Regions from separate parts of the Streptomyces sp. NPDC044921 genome, predicted to be linked through region 1. Evidence: riboswitches for the same ligand, from Rfam matches in the RefSeq annotation. Region 1 holds a riboswitch; each other region holds the start of a gene.

Region 1 (3,186 bases):
GGCCTCGAGGAGCTGCCCGAGACCGTCTGAGTCGTTCGAGCGGTTTTCCGCGGGTGAAGCCGCGCCGGCCTATCGGCCGGCGCGGCTTCACTCTTCTCCGGCCCCGCCCTCAATCAATTTGAGCTCAAGAATTCACGCGGGCTGCCGGAAAATCGGCAGCAGAAATAATCCCCCGGCGGATCCCCTTCTTTGTATACGGCTTCCGTGTTAATGCCGCAGGCCCGCCGTGTTTACGGGATGTTGCGAGTTCCTCACACGCTCGGCGGCGACGCCGAGCCGGAGCCGGTGCGCGGACGTGGCGCGCTCGGTGTGCTGCGCCGTGACCGCCCGCGCGCGCTCGCTGTCGCCGCGCGCCACCGCGTCCACGATCGCGCCGTGCTCGGTCCAGGACGCCACCGGATCGGCCGGCGCGTCCACCGCGTACATCCAGGCGATCTTGTGGCGCAGCTGGGTGAGCATCGCGATCAGGGCGGGGCTGCCGGAGGCCTGCGCCAGCGTCTCGTGGAACCAGCCGCCCAAGGAGCGCAGGTCGTCGCTGGTGCCGCGGCGGGCGCGCTCCTGGCCGAGCCGGACCAGGCCGCGCAGCACCTTCAGGTGGGCCTCGGTACGGCGCTGGGCGGCGCGTGCGGCACCGAGCGGCTCCAGCAGCGCGCGCATCTCCAGCAGGTCGGCGGCCTCCTGCTCGGTGGGTTCGGCCACGCACGCGCCCGCGTGCCGCCGGGTCACCACGAAGCCCTCGGCCTCCAGCGTGCGCAGGGCCTCCCGCACGGGGACGCGCGAGACGCCGTAGCGGCGCGCGAGGAGCTCCTCGGTGAGGCGGCTGCCGCGCTCGTGCACACCCGCGACGATGTCGTCCCGGATGGCCGTGCACACCGAGTGCGCGGGAATACGCATGACCCGACCTCCGCTTAATCCCCGTGAAACGCCGACGCGTGACGCCTGTTCCGTGACTCTATTGCAATCAGCCGGAATTTCCGACGGCAGCCCGGAATCCATGGATATTTTTTGGACAGCGGCACCGGGAATGCCGAAAGGCCCCGGCTCGGTGAGCCGGGGCCTTTCGGATGCGCAGCGGGTGGCGTCAGAGGCTCACGCCGTGCGAGCGGAGGTAGGCGAGCGGGTCGATGTCCGAGCCGTACTCGGGGCTCGTCCTGGCCTCGAAGTGCAGGTGCGGGCCGGTGACGTTGCCGGTCGCGCCGGACAGGCCGATCTGCTGGCCGGGGGTGACCTGCTGGCCCACCGAGACACCGACGGACGACAGGTGGCCGTACTGGGTGTACGTCCCGTCGTTCATCTTGATCACGACCTGGTTCCCGTAGGCGCCGCCCCAGCCGGCCTCGACGACCGTGCCCGCGCCGACCGCGTGGACGGGGGTGCCGCTGGCGGCGTGGAAGTCGATACCGGTGTGGCTGCCGGAGGACCAGACGGCGCCGCCTGCCTTGTAGCCGGTGGACACGTAGGAGCCCGGGATCGGGGACACGTAGCTGTTGAGGCGCTTGCGCTCGGCCTCGCGGGCGGCGCGCTCCTTGGCCTCACGGGCCTTCTCGGCGGCCTCCTTGGCCTTCTCGGCCAACTCGGCGGCGCGCTCGCGGGCGGCCTCCTCGGCCTGCTTGCGGGCGGCGGCCTCTTCGGCCGCCTGCTTCTGCGCGACGGCCTGGGCGTCGATCTGCCGGGCCACGGTGTCACCCATGGTGACGACCGGGGTGAGGCCGGTCTGCTCGACGGCGGGCTCGGAGGCGGCGAAGGCCGGGGCGGCCACGGTGCCGATCACACCGGTGGTGGCGAGAGCCGCGACGCCCGCCGCGCGGGCCGTGCCGCGCTGGATCCTGCTGGGACGGCGATGCTTGCCGGTGGCGCGTGTGAACGCCATGAAGTGGCTGGTCCTTTCCTTCCCTCTCGCCTACCGGGTTAGCTGACGGGTTCGGAGCAGGAAGGTCTCCTACGGACTCCCTCGCGACTCGCGCGGGCGTCCGATTCACCCCAGGGACTGCGGTTGGGTCCCCGGCTCCCCTGGCTCGCGCCGTACGGGGACTCGGCGATGACTGTCCGGTGCCGCGGGTGCGGCGCACTGCCTGACGAACAGCCCGGACGACGCTAAGCGGGGGCACTTTCAATTCCCAAACGGATCGGGCGTTTTGTAGCGCATCCCACAGGGCAGACAGGCAACTCCCGCCTCAATTCGGGCATAAAGGGGCCCTGGTGCCTTGGAAGACAACCAGGGCCCCTGCGCGCGTGCCGCTACTCGGCGGCCACGACCTTGACGTCACCGATGCCCAGGGCCTCCACCGGTGCCTTGATCTGCGCCGCGTCGCCCACCAGGACGGTCACCAGACGGTCCACGGGGAAGGCGCTGACGGCCGCCGCCGTGGCCTCCACCGTGCCCGTCGCGGCGAGCTGGCGGTACAGCGTGGCCTGGTAGTCGTCGGGCAGGTGCTGCTCGACCTGGTCGGCCAGCGTGCTCGCGACGGCCGCGGCGGTCTCGTACTTCAGCGGGGCCACCCCGACCAGGTTCTGCACGGCCACGTCCCGCTCGGCGTCGGTCAGCCCCTCCGCGGCGAGGGTGCGCAGCACCGTCCACAAGTCCTGGAGGGCCGGGCCGGTGTTGGGGGTGTCCACGGACCCGCTGATGGCGAGCATCGAGGCACCGGACCCGTCGGGCGCGGACCGCAGCACCTGGGCGAAGGACCGCACGCCGTAGGTGTAGCCCTTCTCCTCGCGCAGGACGCGGTCCAGCCGGGAGGTGAGCGTGCCGCCGAGGCAGTATGTGCCGAGCACCTGGGCGGGCCAGACGCGGTCGTGCCGGTCCGGGCCGATCCGGCCGATCAGCAGCTGCGTCTGTACGGCGCCCGGGCGGTCCACGATGACGACCCGGCCGGTGTCGTCGGCGGTCACCGGCGGCACCGGGCGCGGTTCGGCCGAGGAGCCGGTCCAGGAGCCCAGGGTGTCGCCGAGCAGGGCGTCCAGGTCGATGTCCGTGAGGTCGCCGACCACCACGGCCGTGGCCGTCGCGGGGCGGACGTGCTTCTCGTAGAAGGCGCGGACGGCCGCGGAGTCGATCGCGGCGACCGTCTCCTCGGTGCCCTGCCGGGGCCGCGACATGCGCGAGTCCGCCGGGAACAGCTCCTTGGAGAGCTCCTTGGCGGCGCGCCGCGAGGGGTTGGCCAGCTCGTGCGGGATCTCGTCGAG
Region 2 (3,186 bases), on a different contig from region 1:
CAACGGCTACTACGGAGGCCTCGCGCTGTCCCAGGAGAACTGGGAGAAGTACGGCGGTCTGGACTACGCGGCCAGCGCCGACCTCGCCAGCCGCTCCCAGCAGATATCCGTGGCCGAGAGAATCCTCGCCGACCAGGGGGTCGGCGCGTGGCGCACCTGCGGGCTGCTCTCCGGCCTCGAACAGGGCGAGTCGAGCCCGGCCGACGGGTCCGGCTCGTCCGCCGGGTCCGCTCCGGCCGGCTCACCCGGATTGCTGGACTCGCTGGATCCGTCCGGGTCTTCTCCCTCGCCTTCGCCGTCCGCCACGGCGCCGTCCGACGGTGCGCCGACGTCTCCGGATGAATCGGCCAAGCCCGACAAGTCGTACAACCCGTCCTCCTCTCCTTCCGCGTCGGAGAGATCCGGCGGCTCACCCTCGGCCACGCCCGGGAGTGAGGCGTCCGGCAACTCCCGGCGGGACGGCGGCGCTTCGGACGTCACGGACACCGGCTCCGGCCGGCATCGCGGCCCCAGTGCCGACGAGAGCGCCGGATCCGCGGGCGGCTCCGGGAGCGGCACCCCGGGCCGGCACGCCTCGCGCGGCGACGCGGAGGCCGACGCGGCGTCCGAGGGTGCCTACATCGTGGGTGTCGGCGACAACCTCTGGTCCATCGCCGACTCCCTCCGCATCAGCGGCGGATGGCAGGAGCCGTCCACCGCGGGCGCGGAGGCCGCCGGCGGCGGACAGGACCTCATCGCCCCCGGTCAGACGCCTGGTGAAGCGGACGAAGCGGGCGAGAGGTAGCCGTTCGGACAGGGCGGGAACGGCGGCTCAAGTCACCCCGAAACCGGGTGAGTTCACGTCACATTTCGCGCTGAATGTCCGGTATAAGCGCGGTGAGAGATAGATCTCAGAAGCCCTGATCGTCTTTGAAATTCGGCGGATCACCTGCTTACGGTCGTGACCGCTCGCCACCGCGAGCCCCGGCTGCCGCAACGCCGAATCCTGCCAGCGGCCGCCCGGGAACAGTCGTCGCGTCAAGCGCCGTAGGCAGGAGCGGGGGACCCAAGGTAGGTGCCCGACCGGCCGGTTGGCCGGAAGGGCTTGGGGTGAAGCCGTGTCCCGTGAGGGACGCGGCCGGGCAACTCAACCGGCCCGAACCCGACAGCTCACCTCGCAGGCGTCGGTGAGGGGATCCATCCATGCTGTTTTCCGGCAAGGGCAAGCACCGTCGTCCGTCCAAGGCCACCCGTGCCATCGCCGTCGCCGGTGTCGCCGGCGCCGCCGTCGCCGCCCCGCTGATGGCGGCCGGCAACGCCTCCGCGGCCACCGCCTCCGAGTGGGACGCCGTCGCCCAGTGCGAGTCCGGCGGCAACTGGTCCATCAACACCGGCAACGGCTACTACGGCGGTCTGCAGTTCTCCGCCTCCACCTGGGCCGGCTACGGCGGCACCAAGTACGCCTCCACCGCCGACCAGGCCACCAAGGCCCAGCAGATCGAGATCGCCGAGAAGGTCCTCGCGGGCCAGGGCAAGGGTGCCTGGCCGGTCTGCGGCAAGGGCCTGTCGAGCGCCGGCTACACCGGCGGCGGCTCCACCGACTCCGGCAGCAGCTCCTCGCAGAGCCAGAGCCAGAGCCGGCAGAGCACCGAGACCCGCGAGACCCAGCAGCCGGCCTCCCGCTCCGACGAGCGCCCGGCCGCCAAGAAGACCGTCACCACCCCGACCGGCAAGAAGGTCAAGAAGGGCGACGGCGAGTACAAGGTCGTCAAGGGTGACACCCTCAGCTCGATCGCGGCCGAGGAGAAGGTCAAGGGCGGCTGGGAGAAGCTCTTCGAGCTGAACAAGGACATCGTCGAGGACGCCAACCTCATCTACCCGGGCCAGCAGCTGCACCTGAAGTAAGCAGCGGCCCACCCCGTCCCCACGGGCTCCCCGCCCCGGCGTGTTCCCCCGTACACGCCGGGGCGGGGTGTTTTCCGGGTGTTTTCCGGCCGGGCCCTCGGCGGAGGTTTCGGCCGGTCTTGGCGAACCGCCTTTGTTCCGTTCGGAAACAATTTACTCTCGGTTCTGTCCATGGGGTGGGCGACCCGGTGGCCGATCGCCCGGAGCCGGTTAGGCTCATGTCGCGAGCCACCGGCCCGCACCTCGCCGGGTCCACGCGACCCGCGTACCCCGCGTCACATCAAGAAGGAGATGCTCGTGCCGTCCATCGACGTCGTCGTAGCCCGGGAAATCCTGGACTCCCGAGGCAACCCCACGGTCGAGGTCGAGGTCGGCCTCGACGACGGCAGCACCGGTCGTGCCGCCGTCCCGTCCGGCGCCTCCACGGGCGCCTTCGAGGCCATCGAGCTCCGCGACGGCGACTCGAACCGCTACCTCGGCAAGGGTGTGGAGAAGGCCGTCCTCGCGGTCATCGAGCAGATCGGCCCGGAGCTGGTCGGTTACGACGCCACCGAGCAGCGCCTGATCGACCAGGCGATGTTCGACCTGGACGCCACCGACAACAAGGGCTCGCTCGGCGCCAACGCCATCCTCGGCGTCTCCCTCGCCGTCGCCCACGCCGCCTCCGAGGCCAGCGACCTGCCGCTGTTCCGCTACCTGGGCGGACCGAACGCGCACCTGCTGCCGGTGCCGATGATGAACATCCTGAACGGCGGCTCGCACGCCGACTCCAACGTGGACATCCAGGAGTTCATGATCGCCCCGATCGGCGCGGAGTCCTTCTCCGAGGCCCTGCGCTGGGGCGCCGAGGTCTACCACACGCTGAAGAAGGTCCTGAAGGGCAAGGGCCTGGCCACCGGCCTCGGCGACGAGGGCGGCTTCGCCCCCAACCTCGGCTCCAACCGCGAGGCCCTGGACCTCATCCTCGAGGCCATCAAGGAAGCCGGCTACACCCCCGGCGAGCAGATCGCCCTGGCGCTCGACGTCGCCGCCTCCGAGTTCTACAAGGACGGCGTCTACACCTTCGAGGGCAAGGAGCGCTCGGCGGCCGAGATGACCGAGTACTACGCGGAGCTCGTCGACGCGTACCCGCTCGTGTCCATCGAGGACCCGCTGTTCGAGGACGACTGGGAGGGCTGGAAGACCATCACCGCCCAGCTCGGTGACAAGGTCCAGCTCGTCGGCGACGATCTGTTCGTCACCAACCCCGAGCGCCTCGCCCGCGGCATCGAGGAGGGCGCGGCCAACGCCCTGCTGGTCAAG
Region 3 (3,186 bases), on a different contig from region 1:
GGACATCATCGCGCCGAACCGGCACGAGACGGCCACCAGCGAGCCGGTCTTGCCGCCCAGCACGTCCAGGTAGTGCTCGACCGGGTCGCGGCCGTCCTGCGGTCCGGCCGTCTCCAGGATCTGCCCGGTCACCAGCCGCTCGAACGCCTCGGCCTGCACCCGCACCGCCTCCGGGCCGAGGTCGGCCAGGATGTGCGAGGCGCGGGCGAAGAGGAAGTCACCGGTGAGGACCGCGACCGAGTTGCCCCAGCGGGTGTTGGCGCTGTCCACCCCGCGGCGGACGGCGGCCTCGTCCATGACGTCGTCGTGGTACAGCGTGGCGAGGTGGGTCAGCTCCACGACGACGGCCGACGGCACGATGCCGGGTGCGTACCGGTCGCCGAACTGGGCGGCGAGCATCACGAGCAGCGGCCGGAACCGCTTGCCACCGGCCCGCACCAGGTGCTGGGCGGCCTCCGTGATGAAGGGCACCTCACTCTTGGTGGCCTCTAGCAGGCCTTCCTCGACAGCCGCCAGTCCGGCCTGGACATCGGCTTCCAGAGCCTGGTCCCGCACGCTCAGCCCGAACGGCCCGACGTCGGTCACGAGGGGTCTCCTGTCTGCTGGTGTCTGCCGGTGCTTACGCGGATTGTCGATAGGTCGCTGACATCACTCGAGTCAGCGTATCCGGTCACGTTTCGATCACCGCCAGCGCCCATGGTTACAGGCCGGGTGGTATCCGATCACGACCGCTATGTTTTCGATCGGCTCATAAGAATGGACATGTTCCGACTTACCAGGAATTCGCGACCTATGTGGGATTTGCGACATTGACGAAGCGAACACCCTTTACGGAACATTGCGCCCGAGGTCGTGATCAGTGAATTGAATCACTTCGTCCGCTTCGCGGCCGCCCCCGGGCGCCGAACGCTCCCTCCTTCCGCGGAAAGCGAGTTGAGCCTTGGCTCGCGCAAAGGATCAAGCGGCCGTTTGCCCTCTGACCAAGGTCATCCGGCACCCTGTGTGACTCCGGCGCTTGTTCCCGGCATGTGCTGTCGCATACGTTCCGGCGCAGTCCGGCGGACCGCCGAATCCTGCCGCCGCCCGGACTCCCCACACACACCGACTCACTCACGCAGGGCAGGAGCGGGGGACCCAGGTAAGTCGCCGGTCCGCGACAAGGACCGGCTCGGGGTGAAGCCGCGCACGACAGCACCACGCCGTGTGCGGCCGGGCACCTCCCGGCCCGAACCCGACAGCTCACCTCGCAGGCGCCGGAGAGGAACATCGCCATGCCCGGACGAGGTAAGCACCGTCGCCCCAGCAGGAACCCGATCACCCGTGGTGTCGTCGCCGTCGGCACCGGCGGAGCGGCACTGACCCTGCCGCTCCTCGGCGCCACGCACGCGAACGCCGCCGAGCCCCAGAGCGCGCCCGCCGCGCAGACCGTGCGGCAGGCGGCCCAGCCCGCCACGTCGCTCACGTACACCGTGGCCAAGGGCGACACGCTCTACGGCATCGCGGAGAAGTACGACGTGTCCGGCGGCTGGAAGCAGCTGTACAAGGCCAACCGCGCCGCCGTCGGCGACGACCCGAGGGTGATCCACGCGGGTCTGAAGCTCAAGGTGGCGACGGCCAAGGCCGCCGACGAGAAGAAGGCCACGCAGTCGTCCGCCCCGGCCAAGCCGGCCGGTGGCGTGACGCGGGCCACCCCGGTCGCCGCGAAGACCTACGCGAACAACCTCGACGGATGGATCCGCGAGGCGCTGGACATCATGGCCCAGAAGGGCATTCCGGGATCGTACGACGGCATCTACCGCAACATCATGCGGGAGTCGTCCGGCAACCCGCAGGCGATCAACAACTGGGACTCGAACGCCGCCAAGGGCACCCCCTCCAAGGGCCTGCTCCAGGTCATCGACCCGACCTTCGCCGCCTACCACGTGCCCGGCACCCCCTACGACCCGTACGACCCGGTCGCCAACATCACGGCGGCCTGCAACTACGCGGCCGACCGCTACGGCTCGATCGACAACGTCAACGGCCCGTACTGAGCCGCCCCGCCCAGCAGTCGCTCGAGGACGACGGCGATGCCGTCGTCCTCGTTCGACAGCGTGATCTCGTCGGCCACGGCCTTGAGTTCGGGATGACCGTTGGCCATCGCGACGCCGTGCGCCGCCCAGTCGAACATCGGGATGTCGTTGGGCATGTCACCAAAGGCGATGGTGTCGGCCGGCCGCAGCCCCAGGTGCTCGGCGGCCAGCGCCAGGCCCGTCGCCTTGGTGACGCCGCACGGCTGGAGCTCGACCGTGCCGGGCCCCGACATCGTCACCGTCGCCAGTGAACCCACCACCGAGCGGGCCGTCGCCGCCAGCTCGTCGTCCGACAGGCAGGGGTGGCGCAGCAGCACCTTGCTGATCGGCTCGCCCCACAGCTCGTCGCGCCGGTGGACCCGCACCGCGGGCAGCGTCGGGTGCGGCATGAGATAGCCCGGCTCGATGAGCGTGAGCCCGTCGACCCCGTCCTGGTCGACCGCCGCGTACACCTCCCCCACCTCGGCCTCGATCTTGCCGAGGGCGGTCTCCGCCAGCTCCCGGTCCAGGGTGACCGACCACAGCAGCCGGTGCGCGCCGGCGTCGTACACCTGCGCGCCCTGCCCGCACACCGCGAGCCCCGTGCACCCCAGGTCGTCCAGGAGCGGCCGCACTCTCGGCGCCGGGCGGCCCGTCACCACGAGGTGCTGGGCACCGGCGTCCGCCACCCGCGCGAGCGCGGTCAGGGACCGGTCGGACAGGGTGTCGTCGCCGCGCAGCAGCGTCCCGTCCAGGTCGGTGGCGATGAGGGAATATGCGAGGGGTGCGGCCATGATCAGAGAATACGGACAACGCGCCCGTTCGTTTCATCGCACGGCGCACGCCGATTGCCCGGTTGAGGGCCTCTGCACCGGTTGGCAACAACATGGTCCGCTACCTACCCGAGGGGCCGCATCGAGCGGTACCTTCCAAGTGTCCAGGGGGGACTTGATCGGGGGGTCAGGTTGAACAGTGGGCGCATTCGCGTGGCCGGGCCCGGGGAGCTCGGCGAAGGGGAAAGGGAGCGCTGGCGCGCGCTGCGCGCCGCCTCCAAGGCACCACGCAACCCTTTCATGGAACCGGAGTTCACCGAGGCCGTCGGTCGGGTGAGGCCCCGGGCCCGGGTCGCGGTCGT
Region 4 (3,186 bases), on a different contig from region 1:
GGCGCCGGCCACGACGACTCGGGCCTGCTGACGCTGGGCACGGGCGAGTCGTACACGACACCCGTCTTCGCGGGGCTGTGGAGCGAGGGCGGCTTCGGCGGGGCGAGCCGCGCCTGGCACGCCTACCAGCGGGCGTACGTCGTCCCGGACGCCGACCGGGACCGGCCGGTGCTGTTCAACTCCTGGGAGGCCACCGAGTTCGACATCTCCGAGGAGCAGCAGCGGGCGCTCGCCGAGCGGGCCGCGGCCATGGGAGTGGAGCTATTCGTGGTCGACGACGGCTGGTTCGGGGCGCGCACCAGCGACCGGGCGGGGCTCGGCGACTGGACGCCCAACCCCGACCGCTTCCCCGGCGGGCTGAAGCCGCTCGCCGACCACGTGCACGGCCTCGGCATGCAGTTCGGCATCTGGGTCGAACCCGAGATGGTGAACCCGGACAGCGAGCTGTACCGCGCCCACCCCGACTGGGTGCAGTATCAAACGGGACGAAAGCGGACGGAGTTCCGCAACCAGCTCGTACTGAACCTCGCCCGGGAGGACGTCCAGGAGTACCTGTGGGAGCAGCTCGACGGGCTGCTCTCCAGCGCCCCCATCGACTACGTCAAGTGGGACTTCAACCGCTGCTTCACCGACGCCGGCTGGCCCGGCGACCCCTATCCGCAACGGCTCTGGGTCGAGCACGTCCGTGCCCTGTATGCCCTGCTGGACCGGCTCCGGGCCGCCCACCCGGGCGTGGCCTTCGAGTCCTGCTCGGGCGGCGGCGGGCGGATCGACCTCGGCGTGCTGAGCCGCACGGACCAGGTGTGGACCTCCGACAACACCGACCCGCTCGACCGGCTCGCCATCCAGCACGGCTTCAGCCAGATCCACCCCGCGCGGGTGATGGCCGCCTGGGTCACCGACAGTCCGAACGCCATGCTCAACCACCGGGCCAGTTCCCTGCGGTTCCGGTTCGTGAGCGCCATGGCCGGGGTGCTCGGCGTCGGTGGCGACCTCACCAAGTGGACACCGGAGGAACTCGCCGAGGCGCGGGAGTGGGTGGGGCGGTACAAGGAGATCCGCCCGGTGGTGCAGCGCGGCGACCTCTACCGGCTGCGGCCTCCGCAGGGCGGTCTGAGCGCCGTGCAGTACGTCCTCGGTGACGAGACCGTCGTCCTCGCCTGGCTCCAGGCGCAGCGCTTCGGCGAGCCCGTGCCGGCGCTCCGGCTGCGCGGTGTCGATCCGGCGGCGACGTACGAATGCCTCGAAACGGGCGAACTGTACCGAGGGGCCGTCCTGCTCCACCACGGACTGCGGGTCGGGCTGCGTGGAGACCTGGATGCCACCGTGGTCCGCCTTAAGCGGAAGTAGTCCCTCTCGTCCGAATAGGGCGATTCGGCCGCTTCGTCATAACGTGCCCCGGTCGCACGGGAGATGGGAGCGGGGTGCGTGACCATCGTCATACCCGTGACGATGTGTTGTTGCCATGCGCACGTAATTGTGGCGTTATTCAGGCCCATTGAGGAAAACGGAAGATCGGGATTCCACGCTCGGTGACGGGAAATGCGCCGACGTGGCGAGAAAAACGCGCTCACGGGCAACCGCAAGCTTGTCCCGTCGCGTCTTGGTCGCTTACGTTCCACACCGATCCGGACGGACGCCTAATCCTGCCGCCGCCCGGAGCCCGCACCCACTGACCCGACGTACGGCAGGAGCGGGGGACCCACAGGTAAGACGCCTGTTCCGGTTCCCGGAACGGGCTTGGGGTTAAGCCGCGCCCCGGCGCGGCCGGGCATCTCCAGCCCGCACCCGACAGCTCACCTCGCAGGCGACGGAGAGGAATACGCCATGCCCGCGAAGGGTAAGCACCGCCGCCCGAAGACCCAGCGTTTCACCCGCTCCATCGCCGTCGCCGGAACCGGTGGAGCGGCTCTCGCCCTGCCCCTCATGGGCGCCGCCGGTGCCCACGCCGCCACCCCGCAGTCGGCGCCGGAAAAGGCCGTCCGGTCCGTCCCGGCCGCCGAGCAGAAGACCGCGGAAAAGGCCACCGGCGCCCGCACCTACACGGTGCGGGCGGGCGATTACCTCGCGAAGATCGCCGACGACCAGAACGTCAGCGGCGGCTGGAAGAAGCTGTACTCCGACAACCGGGACGCCGTCGGCGACGACCCGTCGCTGATCCACCCGGGTCTGAAGCTCTCCCTCGGCGAGAAGGCCGCGGCGAGCGCGGCCGAGGCGCCGTCCGCGCCGAAGGCCCCGGCGGAGCGGTCCGCGAAGAAGTCCGCCCCGAAGCCCTCTTCCGCCGGTTCGCCGGCGAAGGCGGAGACCGCCCCGAAGCCGGCCGCCGCCAAGCCCGCCGCGCAGAGCAACGCCGGTGGCTACAGCTCCCCGGTGGACGGTGCCACCGTCGGCACCCCGTACCGCATGTCCGGCAGCATGTGGTCCAGCGGCTACCACACCGGCGTCGACTTCGTCGTCCCGACCGGCACCTCCCTCAAGGCCGTCGGCGCGGGCACGGTCGTCTCCGCCGGCTGGGGCGGCGCGTACGGCAACCAGGTCGTCATCAAGCTGAACGACGGCCACTACGCCCAGTACGCCCACCTGTCCCAGCTGTCCGTCTCGGCCGGCCAGACCGTGACCGCCGGGCAGCAGATCGGCCTGTCCGGCGCCACCGGCAACGTCACCGGACCGCACCTGCACTTCGAGATCCGCACCGCGCCGGGCTACGGCTCGGACATCGACCCGGTCGCCTTCCTGCGCTCCCACGGCGTCTCCGTCGGCTGACCAGGCCGCCGGCCACCCCTCCGGCACCCCCTGACCTGCCCGGCACGCCACCGAAGGCCGGACCCCTCCCCGGGGCCCGGCCTTCGGTGTGCGCGCCCGTCGGCCGGCTCAAGGGGGCGGCAACGGAACCTGCCGGACATCGACGTGCCGAGCGGGGTGGCGGTGTGGTTCCGGCAGCGGCGACGGCGCCAATCACAACTCCGGGTCTGGCGGTTCACCCGGGAACGCCCCTGACGGGCCGGCTATTCCGGAGTTGGCGAACACTTTAGGAGTGGCTCATCTCACCGCACGTCAACCCTTCCCTACGGTCGCGTAGGTCACATTCGAGGGTGAATCATGGGCGGTTGTGGCAGACGATTCGAAGAGTGACAGCAGATCAGTGATCGGGTCGTACGTGGCGGTGGGGGACAGCTTCACCGAGGG

What was found. Region 1 has a riboswitch for cyclic di-AMP ahead of AC07DA_RS27485 (M23 family metallopeptidase). Riboswitches for the same ligand answer to the same signal wherever they lie in the genome.
Region 2: linked by a shared signal. The riboswitch ahead of AC07DA_RS02200 (transglycosylase family protein) and the one ahead of AC07DA_RS27485 (M23 family metallopeptidase) in region 1 are both predicted to bind cyclic di-AMP.
Region 3: linked by a shared signal. The riboswitch ahead of AC07DA_RS25870 (transglycosylase SLT domain-containing protein) and the one ahead of AC07DA_RS27485 (M23 family metallopeptidase) in region 1 are both predicted to bind cyclic di-AMP.
Region 4: linked by a shared signal. The riboswitch ahead of AC07DA_RS18145 (M23 family metallopeptidase) and the one ahead of AC07DA_RS27485 (M23 family metallopeptidase) in region 1 are both predicted to bind cyclic di-AMP.

The regions. Positions count from the first base shown of each region.
Region 1 covers NZ_JBWKIF010000020.1:38,953-42,138, forward strand. The annotation lists gene AC07DA_RS27475 (HPr family phosphocarrier protein) at 1-30, shown strand, start outside; gene AC07DA_RS27480 (GntR family transcriptional regulator) at 208-894, opposite strand; gene AC07DA_RS27485 (M23 family metallopeptidase) at 1,082-1,870, opposite strand; cyclic di-AMP (ydaO/yuaA leader) riboswitch at 1,883-2,048, opposite strand; gene AC07DA_RS27490 (M16 family metallopeptidase) at 2,239-3,186, opposite strand, start outside.
Region 2 covers NZ_JBWKIF010000001.1:457,416-460,601, forward strand. The annotation lists gene AC07DA_RS02195 (transglycosylase family protein) at 1-784, shown strand, start outside; cyclic di-AMP (ydaO/yuaA leader) riboswitch at 1,013-1,178, shown strand; gene AC07DA_RS02200 (transglycosylase family protein) at 1,183-1,884, shown strand; gene eno (phosphopyruvate hydratase) at 2,182-3,186, shown strand, end outside.
Region 3 covers NZ_JBWKIF010000018.1:15,585-18,770, forward strand. The annotation lists gene AC07DA_RS25865 (polyprenyl synthetase family protein) at 1-585, opposite strand, end outside; cyclic di-AMP (ydaO/yuaA leader) riboswitch at 1,090-1,268, shown strand; gene AC07DA_RS25870 (transglycosylase SLT domain-containing protein) at 1,272-2,033, shown strand; gene AC07DA_RS25875 (HAD family hydrolase) at 1,997-2,845, opposite strand; partial or broken gene AC07DA_RS25880 (GNAT family N-acetyltransferase) at 3,017-3,186, shown strand, end outside.
Region 4 covers NZ_JBWKIF010000010.1:203,163-206,348, forward strand. The annotation lists gene AC07DA_RS18140 (alpha-galactosidase) at 1-1,350, shown strand, start outside; cyclic di-AMP (ydaO/yuaA leader) riboswitch at 1,668-1,823, shown strand; gene AC07DA_RS18145 (M23 family metallopeptidase) at 1,828-2,763, shown strand; gene AC07DA_RS18150 (SGNH/GDSL hydrolase family protein) at 3,143-3,186, shown strand, end outside.